Regions from separate parts of the Intrasporangium sp. DVR genome, predicted to be linked through region 2. Evidence: riboswitches for the same ligand, from Rfam matches in the RefSeq annotation. Region 2 holds a riboswitch; each other region holds the start of a gene.
What was found. Region 2 has a riboswitch for S-adenosylmethionine ahead of ABWV20_RS15530 (bifunctional o-acetylhomoserine/o-acetylserine sulfhydrylase). Riboswitches for the same ligand answer to the same signal wherever they lie in the genome.
Positions count from the first base shown of each region.

Region 1: linked by a shared signal. The riboswitch ahead of metX (homoserine O-acetyltransferase MetX) and the one ahead of ABWV20_RS15530 (bifunctional o-acetylhomoserine/o-acetylserine sulfhydrylase) in region 2 are both predicted to bind S-adenosylmethionine.
Region 3: linked by a shared signal. The riboswitch ahead of ABWV20_RS11880 (aminotransferase class V-fold PLP-dependent enzyme) and the one ahead of ABWV20_RS15530 (bifunctional o-acetylhomoserine/o-acetylserine sulfhydrylase) in region 2 are both predicted to bind S-adenosylmethionine.

Region 1 covers NZ_BAABZW010000019.1:69,195-76,486, reverse strand. Annotated here, with positions in the region: gene ABWV20_RS14350 (EcsC family protein) at 145-969, shown strand; gene ABWV20_RS14345 (YkvA family protein) at 974-1,489, shown strand; gene ABWV20_RS14340 (DUF4192 domain-containing protein) at 1,591-2,733, shown strand; SAM riboswitch class IV at 3,078-3,191, shown strand; gene metX (homoserine O-acetyltransferase MetX) at 3,211-4,410, shown strand; gene ABWV20_RS14330 (universal stress protein) at 4,533-4,931, shown strand; gene ABWV20_RS14325 (RNA polymerase sigma factor) at 5,385-7,115, shown strand; gene ABWV20_RS14320 (arsenate-mycothiol transferase ArsC) at 7,149-7,292, shown strand, end outside.
Region 2 covers NZ_BAABZW010000019.1:328,427-335,718, reverse strand. Annotated here, with positions in the region: gene ABWV20_RS15550 (aminotransferase class V-fold PLP-dependent enzyme) at 1-774, shown strand, start outside; gene ABWV20_RS15545 (hypothetical protein) at 870-1,691, opposite strand; gene ABWV20_RS15540 (DUF6318 family protein) at 1,808-2,290, opposite strand; gene ABWV20_RS15535 (S66 family peptidase) at 2,556-3,611, opposite strand; gene ABWV20_RS15530 (bifunctional o-acetylhomoserine/o-acetylserine sulfhydrylase) at 3,690-5,009, opposite strand; SAM riboswitch class IV at 5,022-5,137, opposite strand; gene ABWV20_RS15525 (acyl-CoA dehydrogenase family protein) at 5,299-6,462, shown strand; partial or broken gene ABWV20_RS15520 (glycosyltransferase family 2 protein) at 6,512-7,292, shown strand, end outside.
Region 3 covers NZ_BAABZW010000015.1:176,208-183,499, forward strand. Annotated here, with positions in the region: gene ABWV20_RS11875 (endonuclease/exonuclease/phosphatase family protein) at 1-998, shown strand, start outside; gene ABWV20_RS11880 (aminotransferase class V-fold PLP-dependent enzyme) at 1,018-2,460, opposite strand; SAM riboswitch class IV at 2,495-2,621, opposite strand; gene ABWV20_RS11885 (DNA translocase FtsK) at 2,809-5,802, shown strand; gene ABWV20_RS11890 (ion channel) at 5,848-6,597, shown strand; gene ABWV20_RS11895 (dipeptidase) at 6,606-7,292, opposite strand, start outside.

The DNA of each region.
Region 1 (7,292 bases), 260 kb from region 2:
CCGACGGGACGGGGTATGGGACGGGAGGCGGCCACTGGCCACTCGCAGACCGGCATCGCGTAACGTCAGCGACGTCCGTTCTCGAGTGCCGGAACCGGGCCGCCGTCAGTCGACGAGACGCACAGTCTCAGGGAGAGGAGCCACGTGGGCATCTTCGGATGGGGTAAGGACGAGACTCGAGAGGCCTCTGACCGCGCTGCGCGTCAGGTCCAGGAGGCCGCGCGGACAGGCAACGCCGGCAGTGCTCTCGAGCGAGCCAGACTGGCCGACGAGGAGGGTCTGAGCGGTGCCGCCACCCGGTTCCTCGAGCGCCTGCTCGACGTCGGGATCGACGGCAAGGGGCCGTTCGCCTCGGCACGCAGCGTGGCGGACCAGGCGCTGAAGGACGCCGGTGGTGACCCTGAGGAGGCGATCAGGATCGTCGAGCGGAGCCATCGCCGACTGGGCGCGGCCGGTGGTTTCGTCACGGGGCTCGGCGGGTTCTTCACGATGCCGGTCGCACTGCCCGCCAACGTCCTGGAGTTCTATCTCCTGGGAACGCGGATGACGGCCGCGACGGCCCGTCTCCGGGGCTACGACATCGACCAGCCCCAGATCCGCTCCGCTGTCCTGCTTACACTCGCCGGCGCTGACACCGAGGACCTGCTCAAGAAGGCCGGGGTCTTCGCGGCCGGCGGCAGGCTCACCTCGGTCGCGCTCGAGCGCCTGCCCGCCCCCGCCCTCATGGTCCTCAACAAGGCCATCGCGTTCCGCCTGCTCGGGCGGCTCGGTTCCGGCGTCATCGCCAAGCTCGGCCGGGCCGTTCCCGTCGTGGGCGGGCTCGTCGGTGGCGGCGTCGACCTGTATCTCCTGGGGCGGATCGCCAAGCAGGCCACGGAGGAGTTTCCCCGGCAGGGCGCCACGGGCACGCCTGATGTCCGCATGAACGGCGGGCCAAGGAGCGGAGGGGCGGCTGCCGGTGGCAGGTAAGGCCATGAAGGCTGCATCACGCCTCAAGCTCCTCGCCACGACGGCCTCGGTGATCCGCGCCTCGACGCGGCCGGGAGCCCCGAGCCTCACGGTGCGCGTCCAGGCCGTTCCCCGCCTCGTGCGAGCGACGCTGTCCGGCCAGTACGCCGGGACGACCCGCGGTCGGCTCGGCATGCTCGCCGCGGCCGTCGCCTACATCGTCTCGCCGGTGGACCTGGTCCCGGAAGCGGTGCTGCCGGTCGTCGGCGCCGCCGACGACGCCGTGGTCATCTCATGGGCGGTCAAGACACTCGTGGAGGAGACCGACCGGTTCCTCACGTGGGAGGCGGGGCAGGGTCGGCGCACGCCCCCGCGCGCCGAACGAGCCTCCGCAGGACGGGTCCGGCCGCTCGGGTCTCCGGCGAGCGACGGCGTCCACGAGGTGGCGGCCACCGGTGCAGGCCCACGGCTGACACACCACGCCCGCGAGGCCGCGACGACCTACGTCCTCGAGACGGTGCGCAAGCGTCTCGAGCGCTGAGCCGACCTGAGTCATCCACACCCCCCGGAGGGGACCGACGGTCATCCACAGGTCATCGGCATGGACGGGCCCGCCGACTGGTGCTGCGCCACTGTCGGAGCATGCAGAAGATCTCCGTCTCAGGACCCGCCGAGCTGGTCACCATCGTCCCCTTCCACCTCGGCTTCCAGCCCGAGCGCAGTGTCGTCATCATCTGCCTGCAGGAGAAGTCCGTCGGGCTCGTTGCGCGGATGGACGTCCTCGCCCATCCACAGGCAGCGCAGGCTGCCGCTGCGCTGATGGAGCCGATCGAGCGCGCCGGCGCCACCGCGGTGGCTCTCGTCGCGTACGAGGACGAGCCGGGCGAGGCGCGCCCCTTGGCCGATGCCCTCGGGGTGGCCCTGGGGCTCGCCGGGATCCCGGTGGTCGAGGACCTCGTCGTGCGGGGAGCGCGCTGGTACTGCCTTCGGTCGGATGGCTGCCCGGATGACGGCGGGCTCCTGCCCGCGCCGGCGGACGTGCCCGCGGTGGCAGGTTACGTCGCGCAAGGGCGATCGGTGCTCGGCAGCAGGCGGGCGGTCGCGTCCCTCGTCGAGCCGCTGCCGGAGGCTCACGACGACCACGTGGCCCAGGCCGTCGAGGAATGGCGGCACAGCTATCGCAGGGCCAGGCACTCCCGCTTCCTCAGCTGGATCGGCGGGCCCGCCGAGGGCGTGGACGAGTCCACCAGTTCCGGGGAAGGAGTCGCGGCGCCCGACCGCCGGCCCGCTGCCTCCCGCTGGGAGGAGCTCACCGACGAGTCTCTCGGCGCGTGGGGTGTGCTGCTTCGCGGCGAGGCGCCGGCCGCGGGCCTGGCCCGCCTCCTCCCGCCGCTCGTCGGGCCCCTCGAGGACCGCGACCTGCGAGACGCGCTCATCGGTTGGCTCTGTCCGGGCTGGCTCCCGACCGACGAGGTCGACGATCGCCTGCTGACGCGACTCCACGCCCTGGTCGGAGAGGTGGACCACGGCTTCGTACCCGAGGCTGACGACCTGGTGTGCGACCCCCGCCGGGTCGAGGATGCGCTTCTGGAGCTGTGCCGGGTGACTCCTGTGCGGTTCGCCGCACCGGTCCTCACCATCGCCGGCGCCTACGCCTGGTGCCGGGGTGACGGCACGCGCGCCGGACTGTGCGTCGACCGCGCCCTGCAGCTCGATCCGGAGTACCGGCTCGCCAGGCTGATCCGGGTGGGCCTCGATCACGGAGTCCGCATGCCCGCGGCCTGATGCCCGTCGCTCGATGCCCCCCTGTGCCCGCCCCCTGTGCCCGCCCCCTGTGCCCGCCCCCTGTGCCCGCCCCCTGTGCCGGCCCCCTGTGCCGGCCCCCTGTGCCGGCCCCCTGTGCCGGCCCCCTGTGCCGGCCCCCTGTGCCGGCCCCCTGTGCCGGCCCCCGTGCCGGCCCCCCGTGCCCGCCGCCCCCGGTGCCCGCCCCCGGCCCGGTGCGGGTGACCACCGGACCGTCGGCAGCCTCCGGTCGAAGCCAGGGACAGCGTGGGACGGGCCACCGGCCGCATTCCACACCGTGGACGACGGGGAGGAAACGGGGACGCCCGTGACGTAGAGTTGGGCCAGGTCATGAGTACCAGCGTCAAGCCCCGGCTCGCTGGTCGGCAACCCTCCGTCGCGGTGGGGTGCCCCGGGTGAGGACCAGGCCGCCCCGCGACCGGGGTCGGCAAGCGCGATTTCCGGGAGTCGACCTTGACGATGACAGACAACCATCAGACCTCGACGCGACGCCTGCGACTCCGACCTGACGCCGTGCGCAACGGGTTCGCGGCGGCGCCGACCAGTCCGCGGGTCAGCGGGGCGTGGCGTCTCGGCGACCCGGTCGGTGCCCGCCGGTTCGCGCAGATCGGAGAGTTCCGGCTCGAACGCGGAGGCATCCTTCCCGACGTCACCGTGGCCTACGAGACATGGGGCACGCTCAACGCCGCCGGCGACAACGTCGTGCTCATCGAGCACGCGCTGACCGGGGACAGCCACGTCGAGGGCGAGGCAGGTGCCGGCCATGCCTCTCCCGGGTGGTGGCCCGGACTCGTCGGCCGGGGCCGCCCGATCGACACCGACTCGTGGTTCGTCGTCGCAGCCAACGTCCTGGGGGGATGCCAGGGCACCACCGGACCGTCGAGCACCGCCCCCGACGGGCGCGAGTGGGGGAGCAGGTTCCCCTACGTCACGATTCGCGACCAGGTCGAGGTCGAGGCGCGCCTCCTCGAGCACCTCGGCGCGACCCGGCTCGCCGCCGTCGTCGGCGGGTCGATGGGCGGGATGCGCGCCCTCGAGTGGGCCGCCTCACACCCCGGACGCGTCGACCGCAGCATCGTGCTCGCGAGCACCGCCTACGCCACGGCTGACCAGATCGCCTGGTGTCAACCGCAGCTGCTGGCCATCCGCCAGGACCCTGACTTCGCCGGTGGCGACTACTACCGCGCCGGCCGCTCCCCGGAGGCAGGGCTGGGCCTTGCGCGTCGGATCGCGCACATCACCTACCGCACGGGTGCCGAGCTCGACGAGCGCTTCGGACGCACCGCACAGCTCGGGGAGGACCCGCTGCGCTCCGGTGAGCGGGGCCGGTTCGCGGTGGAGAGCTACCTCGACCACCACGCCGGAAAGCTGGCTCGGCGGTTCGACGCGAACTCCTACCTCGTGTTGACCGAGGCGATGAACTCCCACGACGTGGGTCGTGACCGGGGCGGCGTCGCGCAGGCCCTGTCACGCATCACCGCGGAGTGCACGATCGCGTCCGTCGACACCGACCGGCTGTATCCGCCCGAGCTGTCGGACGAGCTCCACCGCCTGCTGCCACGGTCGGTCCGCGCCCACATCAGCTCGCGGTTCGGCCACGACGGCTTCCTCATCGAGGATGAGCAGGTGGGGGTCATCATCCGCTCCGCCCTGGGCTGACGTCGACCTGCCCGGGTTCACTCGAGTGTGTCCGACGCGCCACCGCAGACGGCTCCCGCACGGTGCTTTTTCGGGTAGCGTCCGATCACAAGACATTTCCGTCCCAAGGAGGTCCGGGCACAGTGGCCATTGTCGTTGGATACGTCGCGACCAAGGAAGGCCGCGCCGCACTGAAGCGAGCGGCGGAGGAGTGCGTGCTGCGAGGCACCAAGCTCATCGTGATCAGCTCGCACAGAGGGGGCAAGGACTTCGACGCGGACGAGTCCGCCCGGTTCGAGAGCGAGCTGGAGCGCATCAAGGGGGTGCTCGAGGAGAAGGGCCTCGACCATGAGGTCCGCCAGCTGGTGCGCGGCAACGACCCGGCCGAGGACCTGATCTCCGTGGCGGAGCAGGAGGGCGCCGACTTCATCGTCATCGGCCTGCGCCGCCGCAGCCCGGTCGGCAAGCTGATCCTGGGCTCCAACGCACAGCGGATCCTGCTCGACGCAAGCTGCCCGGTGCTCGCTGTCAAGGCCGACTGAGCACCCGCATCGCGCTACGTGACGCCCTCTCGTTGGCCTCGCCCCTGTGCGGTGAGGCCAACGAGAGGGCACCGGGCGTTGAGGATCGGGCCCCACTTGCCACCGTGTCCGACACTCGGCCAGGGGCGCCGCAGCTCCGCCCGACCGAGACGCCACCGGGCCAGAACCATCCGCGCCGCGTGCGACCGACGCGCTCCACGGGGGAGCACGTTCGCCCGGCGACCCGCTGGCGTTTTATAATGTCGAGAGAGCCGGATCGCACGAGGCGCACCGAGAGATCGACGGAGGGGTCGACTCCGACATGCCAAGCACTTCCGGAGCGAATCCCCATTCTCGTTCGTTGATGATTCATGCCCACCGAGGGTCATGCACCCAGCGACTCCGTGCGACCGAAAGGTGACGTCCTCCGTGCCGAAGGCAACTCCAGCTGCAACTCCGACTGCCCTTCCAAAGGTGTTCCAGCACGACGTGATCATGCAGCTGCTCGTCAAGGGCCGGACGACCGGCACGGTCACCGGATCCGAGATCGCCCGGGCGCAGGTTGCGGCACAGCTCGACCCCAAGCAGATGAAACCGGTCCTCACGACTCTCGAAGCCCACGACGTCGAGATCGTCGTCGACACCGCGGCAACGAACACCCAGACCCGCAGAGGCAGCAAGGGAGGCACTGTGGCAACCGCTCGCAAGACGACAGCCGCGGCCGCAAAGACCGCAACCCGGACCACAACCAGCAGGACGACGAAGACGGCGAGCAAGACGGCATCCGCCACGTCCTCCACCGCCAAGGACGCCAAGGGGGCCGGTGACCAGCCACCCTCGACGACCGAGCCCGCCAAGAAGGCGGCCCGGGCGAGCCGACCTGCCGGGTCCGCCGCCACCGCGAAGAAGGCGGCGACCAATGCCGCGGTCGCCAAGGCGGCCGCGAGCCCGGCCAAGAGGACGGCTGCGAAGAAGACGGCCAAGACCACCGCTGCGAAGCGGGCGGGCAAGGCCGCCGGCACGGCCGGGGCCGTCGACGTGGACGCCCTCGAGGGCGAGGACGTGGTGCCGGTGGATGCCGACGAGAGCGAGCTCGAGGACGTCGAGGTCGTCGATGTCGACACCGTGGTTGACGCCGTCGCCGACGGTGGTGACGTCGCGGACACCGACGACGAGGACGTGGTGGTCGCGACTGACGCGAAGGCAGCAGCGACTGAGGCCGAGGACGAGTCCGGGTTCGTCATTCGCGACGACGACGAGGATGACGCGCCGGCCCAGCAGGTGGTGACTGCTGGCGCCACCGCCGACCCGGTCAAGGACTATCTCAAGCAGATCGGAAAGGTGGCCCTCCTCAACGCCGAGCAGGAGGTCGAGCTCGCCAAGCGGATCGAGGCGGGTCTCTTCGCCGAGGAGAAGCTCAACTCCGGCGAGAAGATCGACATGAAGCTCAAGCGTGAGCTGTGGTGGATCGCCCAGGACGGGAAGAAGGCTAAGAACCACCTCCTCGAGGCCAACCTGCGCCTCGTCGTCTCGCTCGCCAAGCGCTACACCGGGCGCGGCATGCTCTTCCTGGACCTCATCCAGGAGGGCAACCTCGGCCTGATCCGTGCGGTCGAGAAGTTCGACTACACCAAGGGGTACAAGTTCTCCACGTACGCGACCTGGTGGATCCGGCAGGCGATCACCCGCGCCATGGCGGACCAGGCCCGCACCATCCGCATCCCGGTCCACATGGTCGAGGTGATCAACAAGCTCGCCCGGGTCCAGCGGCAGATGTTGCAGGACCTCGGTCGCGAGCCCACGCCGGAGGAGCTGGCCAAGGAGCTCGACATGACCCCTGAGAAGGTCGTGGAGGTCCAGAAGTACGGACGAGAGCCGATCTCCCTGCACACGCCACTCGGCGAGGACGGGGACTCCGAGTTCGGGGACCTCATCGAGGACTCCGAGGCGGTCGTGCCCGCCGACGCGGTGAGCTTCACGCTGCTGCAGGAGCAGCTGCACTCGGTTCTCGACACGCTGTCCGAGCGCGAGGCCGGCGTCGTGTCGATGCGCTTCGGGCTCACCGACGGGCAGCCGAAGACCCTTGACGAGATCGGCAAGGTCTACGGCGTCACGCGTGAGCGGATTCGCCAGATCGAGTCCAAGACGATGAGCAAGCTGCGTCACCCCAGCCGCAGCCAGGTGCTTCGGGACTACCTGGACTGACCTGTCGACACAACCACTGACCGAGGCGGGCGCGTGTCCCTGGCAGACGACGGCACCGCGACGCTGAGCGTGGTGTTCGTGTGCACTGCGAACATCGCGAGGTCTCCCTACGCCGAGCGGCGGGCCACCCAACTGCTCGCTGGCCTCCCCGAACCTCGCCGGGTGGTCGTCAGCAGC
Region 2 (7,292 bases):
CCCGTCGACGAGGTGGTCGAGACGATTCGCCGGGAGCGTCCGGAGGTCGTCCTCGCCGCCCACGTGGAGACGGCCTCGGGGATCCTCCTGCCCGACTCCTATGTCGGGGCCCTCGCCGACGCTGCGCACGAGGTGGGTGGGCTCTTCGTCCTCGACTGCATCGCGTCGGGCGCGATGTGGGTCGACATGGAGGCCTCCGGCGTCGACGTCGTGCTCAGCGCACCCCAGAAGGGCTGGAGCGGTTTCCCCTGCGCGGGGTTCGTCATGCTGGGCGAGCGCGGCCGGGCGGCGGTCGAGAGCTCGACGTCGACCAGCTTCGCCGCGGACCTGCGCACCTGGTTGACCGTGACCGACGCGTACGTCGAGGGGCGGGCCAGCTACCACGCGACCATGCCGACCGATGCCCTGGCGCACAACGCGGCCATCATGCGCGAGACCCTCGACCGCGGGCTCGACGCCCTGAAGTCGGCCCAGGTCGACCTCGGTACGCGGGTTCGCCGGCTGCTGGCCGAGCGCGGCTTTCCCTCCGTCGCGGCTGCGGGCTTCGAGGCGCCGGGGGTCGTGGTCGTGCACACCGACGATCCGGCTCTGCAGTCGGGCGCGCGGTTCCGCGAGGTCGGCATTCAGGCCGCTGCAGGAGTCCCGCTCAAGTGCGACGAGCCCGCCGACTACTCGACCTTCCGCCTCGGTCTCTTCGGCCTCGACAAGCTCGCCGACGTCGACGGCACGGTCGCCCGTCTGGCCGACGGGCTCGATCGGCTGGGAATCAGCTGATCCCCAGCCGGGACCGATGACCTCGGGCGCCCTGACGCACTGACCCGTCAGACGAATCAGTGCGGCAGGCCCCAGCGGCAACCTTCCTGCGCGCGTCAGCGGACGAGGACGGCTTTGGCTTCCTTGACGATGATGGTGGTGCCGGGCTGGCGGATGGTGACCCGGTCGGGGATCTCGATCCACGGGCCGCCGTTGATCCGGAACTGCGCACCGAGGGTCACCGCCACCGACGCGGTGTACCGGCCGGGACGGGTGTAGGTGTGCCGGACGTCCCCGTGTGGGTAGACGCCACCGGGCGAGTCGGTCGGCCCGAACGTGTCCCCGTCGCCGAACGCGTACCGGTAGCCGAGCAGTCGCGGGCGGATCTGCACCCGGTAGCCGTACATCCTGGCCGGGTCCACCGAGTCGATCTCTCCCGGCTCGAACCCGGCCTCCACCCACTCGACCCGGAAGTAGGTCGCCAGGTTCACGAGCGTGGTGTCCCCTTCCGGCTGGGTGGCCACCCGGGCGGTGGCCCACCGCGTCTCGTGGAACGCCTGCACGATCATCTCGATCGTCGGCACCGGGCTGACCCCCGGCACCTGGTTGGGCAGACAGGTCGTGCCGACGAGCTGTTGGCCCGCCGCGCCGGACGGCGCGCTGCCGGCCGGCCAGTCGACGGCGGGCAGCGGGTCGCCGTCCTCATCGACCCACCACCGGTACACATCCGAGAGTGGGCCCCGGCCCTGCTCCGGGCTGTTGTCCGCGCACGCCGCCGTCGCCGCGGCCAGGCAGTGCCCGCTCAAGGCCGGACCGCCATCGATGTCGCACCCGGAGATCGAGAGCCGGTACTTCCAGTGCGCCTGCGGCTCGGCCAACAACCGCACATACTCGGAGTTGAGACGCCTCAGATCACTTGAGTACAGGTCGATCGTCACACCGTCTGAACCCGCGCCGCTGTTCCACGATCCATGCTCTGAGGCCCGCGCAGTGAAGGTGGTGGACGTGGTGGCTAGAAGGATCCCTAGGGCCGCGACCGCACATCTGAGCGCCCTCACTTCACGTCCTTGATCGCAGTGACCCTCCACCCAGACAAGTTCCAGTCGAGGTAGAACATGTTGTGCGTGGTGGAGGTTGCCTCATCTTCCACGGTGCGGCCGGCCACGTCGACGACACGCGCGCCAGTCTGTCCGCCGAGGAACTCAACCCGCATGAGTCCGCCTGCTTCCCCGAACGCGGTGGCCTTATCGACGCGGACTGGGTCGGAGTCGTAGTGGTGGCCGTGGCGTTCCAAATCCTGCGCAGTCTGAATGAAGGACTGACAAGACTCCGACGCCTCGGCGCAGAGTTGTTTGATCCGTCGGGGATCTGGGGAGCGCCACGCCCGGTTCAACTGGTCGATGAAGTGCTCGACGAAGGCCTTGGCGCCGTCCTTGGTGCGCTTCTTGGCCGCGGCCGGCAACCCCGCCGGGAAGTCCGGAGCCGCGGCCGTCCGCTTCGTGGCAGCCGCAGAGGAAGGCGCGACCGACGAGGTCACCGGCGCTCCCGGTGAACCCCCGGTGGTGGGCGCTGTGCTGCCCTGCGGGGCCGCGGATCCCTCCGCGCACCCGGTGAGCGTGACCGCGAGGGCGAGCCCAGCGGCATACGGCATGAAGTTTCGTCTCGACACGGTTCCCCTGACCCTCGAACGGACCGACAACCACCACCAAACGGGTGGAAACGCCACAGAACGCTCCCATGATCCTGCCCGAACCGCACCCTGAACCGCAGCGCCCATCCACAGGAGGGCGCCGAGTCACGCCTCAGGTGAGCGTCTGGGTGATGGAGTTCTCGCCGGCTCCGAACCGCACGGTCGTGGTGGCGCCGTTGACGAGGGCGAGGTACGGGGGAACGTGGCCGCACTCGACGTCGGAGATGATGGGCACGCCCAGCATGGCGAGGGCGTCGAGGACGGCCTCGTCCTGGGAAAGGTCAGGGGACGACAGAGCCTTCGTCCGGGAGACGAGGATCCCGGTGCTGCGGTCGAACCAACCGTGCAGACGCATGGCGTGCAGCGCCCGGCAGATGTCGTAGGCCGGCCACTCCGCCACGTCGAGCACGTGGATGACGCCCTCTGGAGCGAAGTCCTCGGCGAAGCCGGTGACGTTCCCGTACTCGCCGCCGGCGAGGAAGCCGACGGTCTCGACGCAGCCCGCAACGAGGCGCCCGTGCAGGGTCACCGGCTCGTCGGCGTCCTCGGAGTCGATCCGCCGCCAGGTCCCCGGCTGGTCGAGGTCGTACTCGGACGCACCGGGATCGGCGACCCAGTCGTCGAACCCGGCGCCGCGCCAGCTCCCCGGTGAGCGCTGCGTGATCTCCGAACCCGGCGAGGACGCAGCCACGTCGGTCCAGTGGGCGACACCGTCCGGTGTCCGGTAGAGGGTGTCCATGAAGTTCTGGCCGTGGATGGTCGCGATCCCCGTCCGGAGCGTGAGGGGGGTGAGCCACGTCGTGGTGTCGGAGTAGCCCACGCACCAGGTCGGGTCGGCGGCGGCGATCGCGGCGAAGTCGAGCAGGTCCAGCAGGTCGATGCCGGTCTCCCCACCCCACGGCGGGACGACGGCTCGGATCGCAGGGTCCGTGAGCATCCGCATCAGCTCGGCTGCACGCTTCTCGCGCGGCGCGCTGACGTGCGACGGCGTGTGCATGCACTCACCGATCTCGACTCGGAAGCCCTTGGCCTCCAGGAACTCTCGAGTCAGCTCGACCCGTGCCCACAGCCGGTCGGGGACACCGGCGCTCGGTGCGGTGACGCCGATCCGGTCACCCGGGCGCAGGGGAGCGGGATAGCGGACGGCGGTCGCAGGCTCGGCGGACATGCGAGCCAGCGTACGAGCAGGCGGAGGTGAGCGGCATACGGCATGGTCTTGGCCGCGCCGCCCACCTCGTCCGGCCGGTCAGCCCTTGGCCGCGGCGAAACCCTGCTCGAGGTCGGCGACGATGTCGTCGATGTGCTCGATGCCCACGGCGAGACGGACCAGCCCGGGGGTCACCCCGGCAGCGAGACGGTCCTCCTCAGGGCCCTGCGAGTGCGTCGTCGAGGCGGGGTGGATGACGAGGGAGCGGACGTCGCCGATGTTGGCCACGTGGCTGTGCAGCGTCAGGCCCTCGACGAACTTCTTCCCGGCCTCAAGGCCCCCACGGATCTCGAAGGACAGGACGGCCCCAGCGCCGCGCGGCGCGTACTTCCGGGCGGTCTCGTAGGACGGGCTGTCCGGCAGCGAGGCCCAGACGACGCTCTCGACCTGGTCGTGCGACTGGAGGAACGCCGCGACCTTGGCCGCGTTGTCGAGGTGGCGCTCGATCCGCAGTGACAGGGTCTCGAGGCCCTGCGCGATGAGGAACGCGTTGAACGGGGCGGCGGCGGGGCCGAGGTCGCGGAGCAGCTGGACGCGAGCCTTGAGGATGTAGGCCAGGTTGGCGCCGAGCGGGCTGCCGACACCGAGGTCCCGGGCGAACACGAGCCCGTGGTAGCTCTCCTCGGGCGTGTTGTAGTTGGGGAACTTCTCCGGGTCCTGGCCGTAGTCGAAGCGGCCCGCGTCGACGATGACCCCGGCGATGGACGTGCCGTGGCCGCCGAGGTACTTCGTCGCCGAGTGGACCACGACGTCCGCGCCCCACTCGATCGGGCGGATCACGTAGGGCGTCGCGATGGTGTTGTCCACCACGAGGGGGACCCCGTGCTCGTGGGCCAGCGCCGCGACGGCCTCGATGTCGAGCACCTCGGCCTTGGGGTTGGCGATCGTCTCCCCGAAGAGCAGCTTGGTGTTGGGCCGGATCGCAGCGCGCCAGGAGTCGATCGACGCCGGGTCGTCGACGAAGGTCACCTCGAGGCCCAGCTTGGGCAGGGTGAACTTGAGCAGATTCACTGTGCCGCCGTAGAGGCTCGGCGAGGCGACGATGTGGTCGCCCGCCTCGGCGATGTTGAGAATGGCGAGCGTCGTCGCCGACTGGCCGGACGCGACGAGCAGCGCCCCGACCCCGCCCTCGAGGGCGGCGATGCGCTGCTCGACGACGTCGGTGGTCGGGTTCATGATCCGGGTGTAGATGTTGCCGAACTCTTTGAGCCCGAACAGGTTCGCTGCATGGTCGGTGTCGTTGAAGACGTAGCTGGTCGTCTGGTAGATCGGCAGGGCCCGCGCGCCGGTGGCGCTGTCGGCGCTCTGGCCGGCGTGGATCTGCTTCGTCTCGAAGGACCAGTCGGGGGTGTCGCTCATCGGTGTTCCTCACACTCGCGCTTGCGCACCGGCGGTCGCCGGTGGCCAGGTCTTCACCCGGGGCACCCCGCCGCGTAGCGAGGGTTGCCGGTCAGCGAGCCGGGGCCGTGACGCTGACACTCATGACCTTCCGTGGATGGTATGCCGCTGGGCTCGTCCGCGCCCAGGCGTCCTCATCGTGGACGCTGAGTTCGCATGCTGGACACCGGGGCCGATGCCGCCCGGGCTGCGGTGGCCTGGATCACTTGGACGTCCTACTAATTGTGTCTCGCGAGTAGCATTGCTCCTCGTGACGAGCACTGATTTCGACCTGTTCCGGACCAGCGAGGACCACGAGGCGCTCCGTGAGGCGGTGCGCGCAGTGGCCGAGGACAAGATCGCTCCCTTCGCCGCGGCGGTCGACGAGGAGGCCCGCTACCCCCAGGAGGCGCATGACGCGCTGGTGGCGTCCGACTTCTTCGCCCCCCACGTCCCCGAGGAGTACGACGGCGTCGGAGCCGACGCGCTGGCGACCTGCATCGTGATCGAGGAGGTCTCGCGCGTCTGCGCCTCGTCGGCGCTCATCCCGGCGGTCAACAAGCTCGGCTCGCTGCCGCTGATCCTCGCCGCGAACGACGACGTCAAGCGCAAGTACCTGCCGCCGCTGGCGCACGGCGAGACGACCTTCTCCTACGGCCTGTCCGAGCGCGAGGCCGGCTCCGACACCGCGTCGATGAAGTGCCGGGCCCGGCGGGACGGGGACGACTGGGTCCTCAACGGACAGAAGTCGTGGATCACCAACGCCGGCGTGTCCGAGTACTACACCGTCCTCGCTGTGACCGACCCCGACGGGCCGCGAGGCAACAACGTGTCCGCCTTCGTCGTCGAGAAGTCGGATGCGGGCTTCACCTTCGGTGAGAAGGAGCGCAAGCTCGGCATCAAGGGCAGCCCGACTCGCGAGCTGCACTTCGACAACGTCCGCATCCCGGGCGACCGCCTGGTCGGCGAGGTCGGTGACGGCCTGAAGATCGCACTGCGCACCCTCGACCACACCCGGGTGACCATCGGGGCCCAGGCCATCGGCATCGCCCAGGGGGCGCTCGACCACGCGGTCGCCTACGTCAAGGAGCGCAAGCAGTTCGGCAAGCGGATCGCCGACTTCCAGGGCATCCAGTTCATGCTCGCCGACATGGCGATGGAGGTCGAGGCGGCCCGGCAGATGGTCTACGTGGCCGCAGCGAAGTCCGAGCGGGGCGACAAGGACCTCTCCTTCTTCGGCGCGGCGGCCAAGTGCTACGCGTCCGACGTTGCGATGAAGGTAACGACGGACGCGGTGCAGCTGCTGGGCGGAGCCGGCTACACGAAGGACTTCCCGCTCGAGAGGATGATGCGCGACGCGAAGATCACCCAGATCTACGAAGGGACCAACCAGATCCAGCGCATCGTCATGGCGCGCCAGCTCCTCAAGGGTTGAGAGGTAGTCTCCTCCCGACCTCAGTTCCCGAGCCCCGGAGCGGACGCACCCCGTGCATCACCCACCTCCCATCAGCGTCATCATGCCCCTGCTCAACGAGGAGAAGCATCTGGGTGAGGCCGTCCAGGCGATCCTCGAGCAGGGCTACCCGGGTGAGCTGGAGCTCGTGCTGGCGATCGGTCCGGGACACGACGACACCCTCGGGGTCGCGCGTGAGCTGGCGCAGCGGGATCCCCGGATCACGGTCGTCGAGAACCCCTCAGGACGCACGCCCGACGCGTTGAACCTCGCCGTCGAGGCGGCCGCGCACGACATCATCGTCCGGGTCGACGGGCACGGCTTCCTCAGCCCCGGCTACGTCGAGCGCGCCGTGACGGTGCTCGAGGAGACCGGCGCCGCCAACGTGGGCGGCGTCATGTACGCCGAGGGCGTGACGAACTTCGAGAAGGCGGTCGCCATCGCGATGCGGTCGCCGCTGGGCGTCGGCGGCGCCCGGTTCCACACCGGTGGGGAGGCCGGGCCGGCGGACACCGTCTACCTCGGCGTCTTCCGGCGCAGGTGGCTCACCTCCGTCGGTGGCTACGACGCGCGGTTCTCGAGGGCGCAGGACTGGGAGCTCAACTACCGGATCCGTCAGGCGGGCGGCACGGTCTGGTTCGACCCCGAGCTGCGGGTCCGCTACCGTCCCCGGCCCACGTTTCGCCGCCTCGCCCGGCAGTACCGTGACTACGGCCGGTGGCGCCGGGTCGTGGCTCGGGAGCACAAGGGCTCGATCAACGCCCGCTACCTCGCGGCGCCCACCGCACTGGTGGCCAACGTCGTCGGTCTGG
Region 3 (7,292 bases), on a different contig from region 2:
AGCGCCACCGGCCCTGGTGGCGGCGACGGCCGGTCAGGGCGGCCGGAACCGACCTCGGCATCGCCGTGGTCCTCGTCGGCCTGGTCGCCGTCGGAGCCGCTCGCTGGGTCGACTCCACGGCACAACCGGTCGTCATCCTCCAGACCGGCGGGCCTTTCGTCGCGATCGGCCTGCTCCTGCTCCTCGTCGCCACAGCGCTGCTGAGGCGCTGGTGGCTGCTGCTCCCCATCGGGGCGGCGGTCGCGGTGGCGGCCTCGATCGCGTTGCCCGGCTGGTTCGCGCACACCTCACCTGACGCTCCCCGCGACCTCACCGTCATGGCGGCCAACCTCTCCTACGGGCGGGCTGATCCCGACCAGGTGGCCGATGCGGTGCGGGCGCGCCTGGTGGACGTGCTCGTCGCCACCGAGATCACTCCCGACGCCCTGGCGGCGCTGGAGGGGGCAGGGCTGGACGGCTGGTTCATCGAGCAGGTCGGCGAGCCACGGCCGGACTCCTCCACCGGCACGGTGATCTTCTCGCGATTTCCCCTGACGGAGACGACCGGCGACGACCCGGTCGACGCCCACACGCCGAGCCTTCAACCCGAGGTCGTCGTCGACGTCAGCGGCACGTCCGTGCGGGTCAAGGCGGTCCACGTCACTGCCCCGCTGTCCGGCGACACGCAGGAGTGGCGCGCCGGACTCCGGGCTCTCGCCACGTGGCGCGACCGGCAGGACCCGGACGAGCCGCTCCTGCTCGCGGGCGACTTCAACGCGGGCCCTGGGCATCCGTCGTTCCGCCACGCCGCGGCCGGCCTCGACGACGCGCACCAGGTGGCTGGTCTGGGGTGGGTGCGCACGTGGCCCGTCGTCGGCCGGCGGTTGCCTCCCTACATCCAGCTCGACCACCTCCTGAGCCGGGGGCTCAGGGTGGTCGAGGCCGGGCAGGTCGCGGTCCACGGCACGGACCACGCCATCGTCTGGGCCGCCTATGCCGTCCCGGGATCAGACTCCTGACGCGGCGCTCCGGGCCGGGTCACCAGGGGCGAACGGCGTCCCCGTCGCGCGGGTCGTCCCCGTCCACGACCCATCCCGACTCGCCGTGGGTCCACGTCGCGGCCGGCCCGGCCTCGACGAGCTCGCGCAGGGCGCCGATGAGCCGGTCCACGCCCTCGCGAGTCGACCCGAGCCCGATGCTGGCCCGCACCGCGGTGGCGTGCTCGGCCGATCCAGAGAGCAGGTCGTCGACGAGCAGGTGCGCGCAGAACCGACCGTCCCGCACGCCGATGCCGTGCTCCACGGACAGGACCTGCGAGACCAGAGACGAGTCGAAGCCACGCACCGTGAACGCGACGACGCCGACCCGGTCATGTGCTTCGTCGAAGATGGACAGCTCCTCGACGCCGTCGATCGAACGCAGCCCGTCGCGGAGCCGAGCGAGCAGGCGCGTCTCGTGGCCCTCGATGGCGGCCCGGTTGCCGGCGATGGTGGCGCAGGCTGCCGCGAGCGCGATGGCACCGATGACGTTGGGGCTGCCGCCCTCGTGGCGGGCTGCGCCGGTCGCCCACGTCGTCCCGTCCTCGGCGACGGCGCGGGTCGCACCACCGCCGCGCAGGTAGGGCTCGCCGGCGTCGAGCCAGTCGGAGCGCCCGGCCAGGACGCCGGTGCCGAAGGGCGCATAGGTCTTGTGTCCGGAGAAGGCGATGTAGTCGACGTCGGACGCGGCGAGGTCGATCCGGCGGTGCGCCGAGAGCTGCGCGGCATCGACCGCGACGCGGGCCCCGTGCCGGTGGGCCAACCGGGTGAGCTCCTCGACCGGCCACACCTCGCCGGTGACGTTGGAGGCGGCGGTGATGACGACGAGGCGCGGTCCGTCGCCGTGCCCGGAGAGTGTCCCGGAGAGTTCCCCGGAGAGTGCCTCGGAGAGCGCGCTGTGCGCCTCCGCGATGCTGCGCGGGACGGGCAGACGCACCGTGCGGTTCTCTCCCCATGGCAGCAGGGTCGAGTGGTGCTCCGACGCGAAGACGAACACGGTGGCCGTCTCCGGCAGGGCAGCGGACAGCACGGCCCAGGAGTCCGTCGTCGTCCGGGTGAAGACGACGGCGTCACCCGGACGCGCGCCGACGAAGGCTGCAACCTCGGCGCGAGCCTGCTCGTACCAGGCGCTCGTCAGACGAGACGCGTAGCCGGCGCCGCGGTGCACCGAGGCGTAGGTCTCGAGGGCGCGGTCGACGGCCTCCTTGACCGCGACCAGGGCCGGGGTGGACGCAGCGTGGTCGAGGTTGGCGTAGGTCGTCGCCCCCGAGAGAGTGGGCACGACGAGGCCGGCGCCGACGACCGCCGGCAGCGCCACCGACGACGGGGCGGAGACGGCACGGGTGCGGGTGGCGAACGGGTGCGGTGCGCCGGCTCCGCACTCCGTGGCGCCGGCCGCCAGGGAACGGGCGTGGGCCGCGCTGGTACGGGGGAGGACTGACATGGGGGCTCCTCGGTCGGGGGACCCGCCGGGTGCAGGTCCGCGCTTGCCGCGCCTCGACACCACGAACGTGGCGAGGACGGCCTGGTCGTCACCCGGAGCACCCCGCCGCGGAGGAGGGTTGCTGGCCAGCGAGCCGGGGCTTGACGCTGGCGCTCATGACCTGACACGAAGATAGGGAGCCGCCCCCGCCGCTGTCCACCGGGCACGGGGCCCGTGTCGTCATCTGAGACGTATGCCGCTGGGCTCGCTCCTCGTCCCAGGCCGCTCGGCGGGTCGGATCGGAGCAAAAGGAGGGTGTTGCGCGTGTGACGCGTGAGTTCAGGGGGTCAGGTGTCGTACCGTGCGACCATGGCGACACGTCGGTCCAGCAGCGCGCGCCCTGCTTCGTCCTCCGGTTCGTCGGCCACGACGAGGGCGGCGTCGGGGACGAGCAGTGGTGCCGCGACCCGCGGCAAGGCCGCCGCACGCCCGGCCGCGAGCCGCGGTGGCGCCCGCGGGACCAAACGTCCCGCGACCCGGGGCAGGGCCAGGGGCGGCGGCCTGCCACTGCCGATCCGAGCCGTGCGCAACACCTGGATGGGGGTGTCGCACGTCGCCGGGGGAGCCGTCCGACGAGTCGGCGCCAGCGCCCGCGACCTCGAGCCCGAGCACCGCCGGGACGGTGTCGGCTTCACCCTCATCGCGCTCGCCATCATCGTCGCCGCGCGCGAGTGGTGGGGGGTCGACGGGGTCTTCGGCGACGGCGTCCACGCCGTCGTCGCGGGGACCTTCGGCCGCATCGCCTACGCCGTTCCGCTCGTCCTGCTCCTGCTTGGTCTGCGAGTCCTTCGAGCACCTGAGGACGAGGCAGCGACCAACCGCATCATCGTCGGCACCGTCACGCTGACCTTCGCCGCGTGCGGGCTGGCCCACGTCAGTGACGGCATCCCCAACCCCCCTGACGGCGCTGAAGGAATGCGCGCCGCCGGCGGCATCATCGGGTTCCTCGCCTCCAGCCCGCTGGACGCGGCCGTGTCCAGGTACGGCGCGATCGCCATCCTCATCCTGCTCGGCACCTTCGGCCTCCTGGTGATCACCGCAACGCCGGTCAACCACATCCCGCACCGTCTCCGCCAGCTGCGCGACCTCGTCCTGCACCGACCGCACGAGGCGGACGGCGGCGAGCCTGCCGAGGACGCCGAGGGAGGGCCCGCAAGGAGGAGCCGCCGCAAGGCCGTCGACCTCAGCGAGCGGGACGGCGACGAGGCCTTCCGGCAGGCCGCGGTCCGGGAGGCGGAGGACGAGCCGACCACGCGCCTGCGCCCCGGGGAGAAGCGGCCGACGCCGCCCGGTGTCCTGGCCCCACGTCCGGCCGGCACGTCCGCGAGCACCCAGGCCATCGACGCCACCGACCCACGGACCCACGGCGCCCCCGACACGGCCCGCGTCGGGCCCAAGCCGGAGCTGGTGCCGCCTCCCACCTCGCCCATCCCGTCCCGGGTCGAGCAGCTCTCGCTCGAGGGCAACGTCACCTACCGCCTCCCGGACCACGCGATCCTGGCTCACGGGGCCCCGCACAAGACCCGCAGCCACACCAACGACAAGGTCGTCGAGTCGCTGACCCACGTCTTCGACCAGTTCGACATCGACGCAGCGGTGACCGGCTTCACCCGCGGGCCCACCGTGACCCGCTACGAGGTCGAGCTCGGATCGGGCACCAAGGTGGAGCGCGTCACCGCCCTCTCCAAGAACATCGCCTACGCCGTCGCGTCGGCCGACGTCCGCATCCTCAGCCCCATCCCCGGCAAGAGCGCCATCGGCATCGAGATCCCCAACGCCGACCGGGAGAACGTCGCCCTCGGCGACGTGCTGCGGAGCCAGACGGCCCGGAGCAACGAGCACCCCATGGTCATGGGCGTCGGCAAGGACGTCGAGGGCGCCTACGTCATCGCCAACCTCGCCAAGATGCCCCACCTGCTCGTCGCCGGCGCGACCGGCTCCGGCAAGTCGAGCTTCGTCAACTCGATGATCACCTCGATCCTCATGCGGGCGACGCCGGAGGAGGTCCGCCTCGTCCTCGTCGACCCGAAGCGCGTCGAGCTCACCGCGTACGAAGGCATCCCGCACCTCATCACGCCGATCATCACCAGCCCGAAGAAGGCCGCGGAGGCGCTCCAGTGGGTCGTGCGCGAGATGGACCAGCGCTACGACGACCTGGCGGCCTTCGGCTTCAAGCACGTCGACGACTTCAACAAGGCAGTGCGGGCGGGGAAGGTCAAGCCACTCCCCGGGTCCGAGCGCCAGCTGACGACCTACCCCTACCTCCTCGTCGTCGTCGACGAGCTCGCGGACCTGATGATGGTGGCCCCCCGCGACGTCGAGGAGTCCGTCGTCCGGATCACCCAGCTCGCCCGTGCCGCCGGAATCCACCTCGTCCTCGCGACACAGCGACCCTCCGTCGATGTCGTGACCGGTCTCATCAAGGCGAACGTGCCCTCGCGCATGGCCTTCGCGACGAGCTCGCTGGCCGACTCGCGTGTCGTCCTCGACCAGCCGGGCGCAGAGAAGCTCATCGGCCAGGGCGACGCGCTCTTCCTGCCCATGGGCGCGAGCAAGCCGATGCGCGTGCAGGGCGCCTGGGTCAACGAGTCGGAGATCCACGAGGTCGTCAAGTTCGTGACGACCCAGCTCAAGCCCAACTACGTCGAGAACATCACCGTCGCCCAGCCCAAGAAGCAGGTCGACGACGACATCGGCGACGACCTCGACGTGCTGCTGCAGGCCACCGAGCTCGTCGTCACGACGCAGTTCGGCTCGACCTCGATGCTCCAGCGCAAGCTGCGGGTCGGCTTCGCCAAGGCGGGCCGCCTGATGGACCTGCTGGAGTCGCGCGGCGTCGTCGGCCCGAGCGAGGGCTCCAAGGCCCGGGACGTGCTGGTCCGGCCCGAGGACCTCGAGCAGACGCTGGCCCTGCTGCGCGGGGAGGACGTGCCCCACCCGAACGACCCGGGCGATCCCATCGACGCCTCGGGACTGGTCGAGCCGGTCGAGAGCGCCGGGGCCCCGGCCGAGCCCGCGCCGTTCAGCGCGGACCCGACCATCCTCGAAGGTCCGGTCGACGAGGGAGCGAGCCCAGCGGCATACGGTGACGGGGCGCCCGAGAGTGCGCCGGTGCGGACGGCGGCCATCGTCGCCCAGCGGGGCGAGCGCCGCGCCCACGGCGAGGACGTCGACGCGACGGCGGCCGTGCCGGTCGCGGCGTGGCAGCCCGGCGACCTGACTCCCGTGGTCACCGAGGCCGACGAGGACGAGGAGTCAGAGGACGCCTGGCAGCTGACGGACCGGCGCGAGGAGCGCTGGTGATCGACGGCAGACGGCGCACTGGGCCGCGCAGGTAGAGTCCCGAGCGTGACTGCATCGCTGGAGCTGTGGCCGTCGTCCCCGCGGCGGGCCGGACCCCCGAGGCGCCTGGACCGGTGGCGGCGCATCATCGTCGAGACGCCGTCCGGGGTCCTGCTGGTGGTGCAGCTGCTCGCCCTCGTGTCCTACCCGTTCCTCCAGACGCTGGAGCTCGGCGAGTTCCAGCAGGTCGGTCACGCGGCCTTCGGTCTCGTCGGCCTGCTCGTGCTGTTCCTCGCGGTGCGTGCGGTGCGTGCGACCCCGGCGCTGACGTGGGTGTCCGTCCTCCTCGGCGGGCCGGTCGTTCTCATGACCATCGGTGAGTCGATCTGGCCGGAGAACGACGTCCTGGTCTTCTGGTCCGCGCTGCTCCACGCCGCGTTCTACTTCTACACGGGCTATGCGCTGCTGCGGTACATGTTCGCCGACAACTGGGTCACCCGCGACGAGCTGCTCGCGACCGGGGCGACGTTCACCGTGCTCGCCTGGGCCTACGCGTACCTCTACCTCGCGATCCAGTTCATCTGGCCGCACTCGTTCACGATCTACGGTGAGGTGGTGCCGGGCACTCGCACCTGGTTCGAATTGCTCTACCTGTCGATCACCACGATGACCTCTACCGGGCTGTCCGACATCGTCGCGGTCACGCCGCACACGAGATCGTTCGTCCTGCTCCAGCAGATCTCCGGGATGCTCTACGTCGCCCTCGTGGTGGCTCGCCTCGTCGGGCTGACCATCGCCCGGTTCCGGCAGAGCTGAGGCCGGGCTCAGGCCGATGGCGAGCCGTCGAGCTCGGCGATGGTCCGCAGGCTCGGCGCGCGGGTGGTCTGCAGGTCGCGGGCGACGGCCTCGACGTCCCGCATGACGCGCAGCGTGTTGCCCCGCAGCAGCCGGGCCAGGTCGGAGTCCGACCACGTCCGGTCGACGAGCGCCGAGACGAGGCGGGGGTAGGCGCTGACGTCCTCGAGCCCGGTCGGATAGGTGTCCGTCCCGTCGTAGTCCCCGCCGATGCCGACGTGGTCGATCCCGGCGACCTCGCGGACGTGCTCGAGGTGCGCCACGACGTCGCCGATCGTGGCGGCCGGTCTGGGGTGCCGCTCGGCATAGGTGGCGGCAAAGGCCTTGAACGCCACCCAGTCCTTGGGGTCGACCCCCAGCTCCGCCGCGGCTGCCGCCGCCTCGGTCCGCCACTCGGCGACGGCCGGGGAGACGAAGTCCGGCACGAAGGTCACCATGCAGACGCCGCCGCCGTCCCGCAGCCGCTCCAGCACGTCGTCAGGCACGTTGCGCGGGGTGTCGCAGACCGCCCGGGCCGAGGAGTGGCTGAAGATCACCGGTGCCTCGCTCACCTCGAGGGCCGCGCGCATCGTCGAGGGTGCCACGTGGCTGAGGTCGACCATCATGCCCAGCCGGTTCATCTCCCGGACGACCTCCCGGCCGAACTCCGTCAGGCC